2 regions of the Thermostichus sp. MS-CIW-36 genome follow, and region 2 is predicted to be linked to the other one. Evidence: riboswitches for the same ligand, from Rfam matches in the RefSeq annotation. Region 2 holds a riboswitch; the other holds the start of a gene.
What was found. A riboswitch is a leader RNA that binds a small molecule or an ion and turns the genes downstream of it on or off. The one in region 2 is predicted to bind cobalamin.
Positions count from the first base shown of each region.

Region 1: linked by a shared signal. The riboswitch ahead of metE (5-methyltetrahydropteroyltriglutamate--homocysteine S-methyltransferase) and the one ahead of ACVWVQ_RS10875 (TonB-dependent receptor plug domain-containing protein) in region 2 are both predicted to bind cobalamin.

Region 1 is NZ_JBSSBR010000001.1:162,136-166,002, reverse strand. It holds gene ACVWVQ_RS00780 (ABC transporter substrate-binding protein) at 1-1,323, opposite strand, end outside; cobalamin riboswitch at 1,572-1,776, shown strand; gene metE (5-methyltetrahydropteroyltriglutamate--homocysteine S-methyltransferase) at 2,234-3,867, shown strand, end outside.
Region 2 is NZ_JBSSBR010000025.1:37,600-41,466, forward strand. It holds gene ACVWVQ_RS10870 (DUF1636 domain-containing protein) at 1-167, opposite strand, end outside; gene ACVWVQ_RS10875 (TonB-dependent receptor plug domain-containing protein) at 296-2,266, opposite strand; cobalamin riboswitch at 2,309-2,461, opposite strand; gene ACVWVQ_RS10880 (hypothetical protein) at 3,082-3,630, opposite strand; partial or broken gene ACVWVQ_RS10885 (IS607 family transposase) at 3,866-3,867, shown strand, end outside.

The DNA of each region.
Region 1 (3,867 bases), on a different contig from region 2:
TTTGCTGTGGTAGAGGTTGTACACCTCAGTTGGGTCATGGCTGCCCCAGCCAAACAGCACCACGTTGCTGTGCATGAGCGGAGTGATGTCATCCCAACTTTTGCCCTCGACATTGACTCGGATGCCCACAGGCCGCAGCATTTCTGCAACAGCTAGGGCCAGGGCTTGGCGAATACTGTCGTTGGCCGGGTAGAGCACGGTGAACTCAGCCCGCAGCCCGTTTTTTTCCACTACCCCATCCCCATCTTTATCGCTCCAGCCTCCCTCAGCTAGAATCTGACGGGCCAGGTCTGGATTGTTGTCCTCAATCTTGGCGGTCGGCTCTTCCCAGGGCAAACCGCTGACTGGGCCATAGGCAGGGGATCCGTAGCCTTCTAGGACTCCATCCACCAGCGCCTGTCGGTCAATGGCGAAGTTGACCGCCTTGCGAATCGCCAAGTCAGAAGTCACATCGTTGCCGATGGGGTATCCCTTTGGGGTTGTCGCACCGGTTTTAGGGGGAAAGGGGAACATCAGCCCTCGGTTATCCACACTGGGAATGGCGTGAAGCTTCATGCCCTTAACAGTTTGCTTAGCCAAAGACTGAGGCACGCTAACCACGTGTACCTGTCCGGCTCGGGCTGCTGCAAAGGCTGCATCCTCCTCCAGGAAAAGGAAAACCAGCCGCCGAATGCCAGGAGTCTGGCCGTAATATAAGGGATTTGCCTCCACAATCAGTTGTTGCCCCTCATCCCACTGCACCAGTCGGTAGGGGCCAGAGCCAATGGGTTTGCGAGCATAATCAGGCCCGTGGGCATGTTGAGGCACGATACCCAAGGTGATGAGGCGGTTGACAAAAGTACTTTGGGGTTTTTGCAGCCGCAGCTCCACCGTATGAGTGTCGATAGCTACTGCTTCCTTTAGGGCGGTTAGGTCGACCAGACCACCACTCCGAGCTGCTTGGTTAAAGGTGTAAGCCACGTCCGCTGCTGTGACAGGTTTTCCATCGGAGAAGACTGCATCCTTTCGTAGGGTTACCGTCCAGGTTAGGCCATCTTGGCTGACAGTGTAGCCAGTCGCCAGGTCGTTTACAATCTCAAGGTTCTCGTCCCGCCGCAGCAGAGTGCTTTGGAACAAAGGCGAACCGTAACGTCCCCAGCCCAGGGTGGGATCAAATCCTTCTTCCCTTTCCCCTCCAATGGCCAGCACGATTTGATCGCTGGATCCTGCTAGCTTTGGATCGAAAGCTGTCCGCTCAGCAGCATTCTGAGCGCATCCAGCCCACATCTGGCTCAGCAAGAAGAGGCCCACAGACCACACAGTTACTTTTAAGCTTGATGCCATAGAAACCCCGATCTGTCGCTTTTTCAGCAAAGCAAAAAGGAGCAAACCCCCTTGCCTCCTGGACAAGACTTATGGCAGCTAAGCTACCACTGCCTTATCTTGAGAGCAATGCAGGGGGGGAGGATGCTTAGAGGGTTCCGATGACTTCCTGCAAGACCGCTGGGTGAAAGGTGAGGTCTGGTAGCTCCAAAGGCTGCTGGCTTGGTGATGATTGAAGCACTCTACTCCCGTCTCTGAACTCCGTGATACGATGTAGCTCAGCTATCGGTTCTGACGGGGATCAGCCGCCAGAGGAAACGGGGAAAGAGCAGTGAGAATCTGCCGCTGTCCCGCAGCTGTGATCCGGTTTAGGAGAAGTTCTGCAGCAAATCTCTAGAGTCATTCGCTGCCGATCCAGATCTTGTCCCCCAAAACCGTGTCAGTCAGAATGCCCGCCGATGGTTTTTCTAAACTTCACAACATCTGCGAGGTACAGATGGTAACTGTCTTGGCTTTAGCTCGTTTCTGCTTTCGTTATCCTGAGCATTTTCCCGGCGTTGCTCCCACAAGCTTTCGGTACTCCTCAGCAGTAGAAATAAGTCCAAGAACCCAAGCAAGACTCTGAGCAAGTTGGCCGGGAGAGAGTAAATTTTGGGTGCTGTTGCACCAAGATCTATCAAGATCTACAGCCCGCCTACGCGAAGGAAAGAGTGAGATGTCAGGCTTCCTGACTTCAATTGGTAGGCTGGCAAGTAGCCACTGCGATCGCTGGCTGCGTTGAGTATCTTTTTTGCGCAAAAGGCAGTGTTTTGTTGGGGTTCCAGAGGCAAGAGAGGAACAGCCGGTTTCTTCCTTGGCGGGCGGGATCCCAGTTGAGGGCGAATTGAACGCAGGAAAATTAGAAAACTCAGTATTTGGGATGGCACACAACATGACTGCACAAACCATGACATTGGGGTATGCCCGCATGGGCAAGCGCCGCGAGCTCAAAAAAGCTTTGGAAGGCTTTTGGAGTGGTGCCCTAGGGTCAGAGGCTCTGCTGGCTACCTTTTGGGATTTGGAGACTCAAGCCTGGCAGACTCAGCTACAAGCTGGGATTGATCACATTGCGGTAGGGGATCAGACTCTCTACGACCATGTACTGGACTGGGCCACCTGGCTGGGGCTGATCCCCTCTCGGTTCCGAGGTCTGTCGGGTTTAGACCGCTACTTTGCCATGGCGCGGGGGCGGGAGGGCCTGCCGGCTTTGGAAATGACCAAGTGGTTTGACACCAACTACCACTACTTGGTACCCGAAATTGAGCCGGAAGCCGATCCCAGTCCTAACTTTGGGGATTTTTTGGAAAGAGTTCGGCGGGCCCAAGGGATCCTAGGGGAGCGCACCAGCCCCGTTGTCCTCAGTCCAGTGACTTTGCTCTGCCTTAGCCAGCGATCTGGGGATCTGCGGGCGGACTTGGAAAAGCTCCTTCCTCTGTACCGGGATCTCCTCCAGGAGTTAAAACAGCTGGGGATCCCAGAAGTCCAGATTCACGATCCCATTTTGGTTACCAGCCAGGGAAGTGGCCTGCGGGAAGCTGTGGAAATGAGCTACCGCCAGTTGGCAACCGCCGGGATCCCTATCCACTTGGTCACCTACTTCGATGACCTGGGGGAGACTTACCCCTGGGTGGTGCAACTGCCGGTGGCCGGCATTAGCCTTGACTTTACCCGTGGCCACACCCTGGATCTGGTAAGAACCTATGGCTTTCCGGCTGACCAGATCCTAGGTGCTGGCGTAGTGGACGCTCGGAATGTCTGGAAGGTTCAGCCTGAGACCGTCTTGGCCAGCCTGCGGGAGCTGCAGGGGGTAGCTCCCAACCTACGAGTGCAGCCTTCCGCTTCGTTGCAATTTGTGCCCCACGACGCTGCTCTGGAAGCCCAGTTGCCGGAACCCCTCAGAAATGTCCTCAGCTTTGCCGAACAGAAGCTGGCCGAAGTAGCTCTCCTGGCGCGAGCCCTCAACGGCGAAGACACTGCTGCCCAGCAGGCGGAAATCCAGCAGCAATGGCAGAGCTTTGCGCAGTTTAGCCCCCCCAACCCCCAAGTGCGCCAGGCTTTGGCCAACCTCAAGCTCCAGGACTTCGAGCGATTCCTGCCCTACGAGCAGCGCCTAAGTCGGCAGGTTCAGCTACCACCTTTGCCCACCACCACCATTGGCTCCTTCCCCCAAACTCCAGAGGTGCGGCAGTGGCGAGCTAAGTACAAAAGAGGGGAGGTTTCGCAGGCGGAGTACGAAGCAGCCATTGACGCTGAGATTGCCAAGTGCATCCGCATTCAAGAAGAGATTGGCCTGGATGTGTTGGTGCATGGGGAATTTGAGCGCACCGACATGGTGGAGTACTTTGCCCAGAAGCTGGAAGGCTTTGCCTTCACTGAACACGGCTGGGTGCAGAGTTACGGCAGCCGCTGCGTGCGCCCTCCCATTCTCTACGGCGACGTGGTTCGCCCCCAACCCATGACAGTGCGGGAATTCCAAGTAGCCCAGTCCCACACCCAAAAGCCGGTGAAAGGCATGCTCACGGGGCC
Region 2 (3,867 bases):
GTTTGAGATTGCAGGGCAGACAGCAGCATTTCTCCCTTGCTAATCCCTTCTTTTTGGCCGTTAACCCACCGAGATCCGCAAGTGACACAAACCCAAAGACAATGGCTGCTGGGTTGCTGAGCAGCGCTGCCAGCTTGGATGGGCAACTGGGAAGTTGATCGAGACATGGTGCTCCTTGATATAGTCATAGGTTTCTGTCCAAGCAAAGGGTGTGAGAAGAGGCAAAGACGATCTCAATGTCTTGGCCAAGGATTCAGCAGTGAGTTAGACAGCTAAAAGTCAGCCTCAAGTCGCTCTAAAATTGGCCCCTTAAATTAAGCCGAACGGTGCGACCCACTCCGGGGTAGCCGGGGAAAACCTCATATTGCTCATCCAGCAGGTTATCGACTCCCACCTCGAGAGCGAGATTTTCTGCTACTGGGATCCCTCCCCGCAGAGCCAGGTTGGTGTAGCCGGGCAGAGATTGGGTATTGGCGTTGTTGGTAAAGAAAGTGCCAATGTGATGCAGGAAAACTGAGGCATACCGATCCTCTGCATCGCGGTAGCTCAGGCCCAGGTTGAAGCTGTCTGCTCCCACGAAGGCTAGCTGTTTGCCAACCTCTTTGGGATCCAGCGCCGAGCGGATGATGGGATCGTTCAGGGTGTAGTTGGCAAAAAGAGTCCAGTTTTCCCCCAATCGCAAATCCAGGGCTGCTTCCAAGCCCGTGTATTCCACGAGCTCAATGTTTTCGTAGGTTCCCCTGCGCGGGCCGGTGCTGACAAAGGTAATGCCATCGCGGATGCGGTTATGGGCAAAGGTCAAGCGCAGTAGGCCAAAATCTCCCAGAGCCTGATCCAGGCCAATGTCAAAACTCTCTCCCCGCTCCGGGCGCAAATTGGGGTTCCCATCTACCTCAAAAAAGCCCCGCAAACGAAAGAATAAGTTTGAGATCAAGGGGGTGCGAAAGCTGCCGGCATAATTGGCCCTCAGGGTGGTGCCTTCTGCCAAAACCCAGCGGATCCCTGCGGCAGGAGAGGTGGCCGAACCGTTGACCAGATTGCTCGAATCTTGGCGAACACCTAAGTTGAGATAAAAGTTGGGCTGTGGCTTGTAATCCAGGCGGGCAAAGAGGGCCCCTTGGTTCACGGTATTGTCGTAGTTGACATTGGTGGATCCCCTGGCAAAGGAGAAGGTGGTGTTGCGAGCTGAAATGGATCGGTAATCCGCTCCTAGAGTAAGCTCCAGGTTTTCAGCAGCCTTCCAGGTGTATTGCAGTTGGGATCCCCACCCCGTTCGCAGGATCTCATCCCGGGATCCCTGGCTTTGTGGGGCGCTGAAGCGATAGTTGAGGTCGTCAAAAAATACCCTGGCTTGCAGGGATCCCCTCTCTTGATCCCACAGCCAACTGAGATCTAACAGCAGGTCGTTGGTGTTTTGCACTGCATCGGGGGAGGGAAACTCGGTGCTGCCAGGCACCTGAAACGCTTTATTGAGATAAAGGGCATTTCCGGTTAGGACCTGGCCTTCTGCCAGTTGCCAGGTGAGTTTGGCTTGTAGGTTGTGGTACTCCACCGCCGAGTTTTCCCGCCTGCCTGCTTTGCCCAAACGCCTAATTTCAAAGGGAAAGTCGTTGTTGCTCTGCAGACGGCGATAGCTGACCACCCAGCCCAGATCCTGCGCTTGGCCGCGGTTCTGGATCCCTTGCTCGTTGAGGCCGTAGCTGCCGATAGCCGCTTCCAGCACGGTCTCGGATCCCGGCTTTGGATCCAGCGTCACGATGTTGATGACCCCGCCAACAGCGTCGGATCCGTACAAAGTGGAGCCCCCACCTGGAGAGATCTCAATACGCTCGACCACATCTGTAGTGATCTGAGACAGATCGAACCCGCCAAAAAAGCCCAGGTCGTTAATGGGGCGGCCATCCAAGAGCACCAACACCTGGGCCGTTCGTCCTCCCCGCATAAACTGGGAGCTAAGGGCTCCCAACTGGGTTCCTGCCGTGCCGTCGCTGAGGATCCCGGGCAGGTAGCGCAGGGCCTCCTGAACCGTTCTTGCCCCTTGCTCTCGAATTTGCTGGCGGGTAATGACGTAAACCGGGCGGGAAGAATCCCGCAGCAAACCAGGACGGCGAAAAGGTGTGGTGACGGGTTGATTTAAAATCTCGGCGCTAACACCGGTTTCCAACACCTCTTGAGCTGAAGGTGAAGAGGCCGCCGGCTGCGCCCACGCTGGGATCCCCAAAACAAAGCCCCCCAGCGCCAGGCTGAGACCTAGAATGGGATTCATTTTCTTTCTTGAAGCTCCTGATTCCGTGCGACGCGGAAGAAAGACGAGCCAGAACCGCAGGCGGGCATCCTGACTGAGGGCATGGGTCTAGCCCAAGCCCATCACAGTTGCGGCACAGCGCCGGATTTGCACCGGACTTTCCCCTTTACATGCCCTGGCTGATCCCCAGGACAACCTGTCGGTACAGCTTTCTCTGCGATTGCTCCGAAAAAGCCGTGCTAGGCATCATACATCCCCTGCTCTGGAGTTCCTATCCTGCCAGGGGGGATGTCATCCCCAGGGGTGAACGGGATCCCAACGGCAATCCCAGGGCTTTGGATGGGCCACATCCCACCAACTTAGAAAACCTGGGCCAGACTTCTTCTTTGCTTTGTAAGCAGTTAAAGAGTAGCCCACTACTATTCCAGATCCTGAGGCCCAAGGATCCCTTAGCCTTTTAGAGAACAGAGCATGACTCTAGTCAATAATAAGCTCAACTATACTGAAAATAATGTATAATATGTTCAGTACGGATTACTACCAGTTGATCTTTCTGTTTACTTTCGAGTCTGCCAACATGGTAGCCAAAGCAAAGCAGAAAATTGGTAGTAAGACGACACGGAAACTGCGCTTTGGGTATTCTACTCAAAGCTTTGCGGGATACCGCCATTCTGTTTGGAAACAAACAGAATGCTATCGCTGCATAGTTGAACAGTGATGTTCAGCAGTGTTCAGCGTAAATGTATCAGATACGCTGAGACTTCACAAGACCCACAGCTTTTGGGAAAGCAAGATGGGGACGCTGGCCTAGCCGTCATGGGCGGGATCCGTATGAATTAGTACCCAACCGGATAGAAAAGAGGGGCTTTTTCGGTCGCGTGAGCGGCGCGGAGCGCTCTTTCTGGCAAAGCCGTTGCCTGGTGGGCTGGATCCGGCTCAACTTGGCTGGGAGAGGCAATTGGCACCTCGATCATCCGATCCGGTACCAGCGGCACCATTTCGGAGCGGTCGGCGATTTCCCGGAGAGAATTGGCAATGGATTCTTGAGTCAGCAGAAACTGTCGTTCGTTGCGCTGCATCTGCTGCCACACCTGGTAACGCTGGCTCCACCGGCTTTGGGTATGCACAGTCCAACTGTAAAGGCTCAACACTGAAACGCCGGAGAGGATAGCCATCCCTGTGGAGATTTGCTTCCACCAGGCTAGGTGTTCTGCCCAAGCAAGATGCTGGCTGCGAGGATGGGCTGATTTCAACTTCAAATTCAAAGGCTGGGTGCGGCTGGCCTGAACTGTACCGGAGAGGGGTCGGCTCAGAGCAGAAGGCTGTCTGTGGCGACGAGGGCTTTTGGGACGATCAAGACCTGCGTTCAAAGGCTGGCTAACCATAGGGCTTAACCTCACACACACCAAGGGATCCGACGGTGCAGGACTGCCGGTTCCGCTTCACCCTAGTTCCCCGCATCCCCCAACAGCAACCCCCTTCTCCCGATTCCTGGTCTCGGCGGGCTAGCCGTCCGCTTCACAGTAGCCGATCTCTTGAGAGCGGGAGCATGACTCTAGTCAATGATACGCTGGACTATACTGAAAATAATGTACAGTATGTTCAGTATGGCTGCTTGGCAT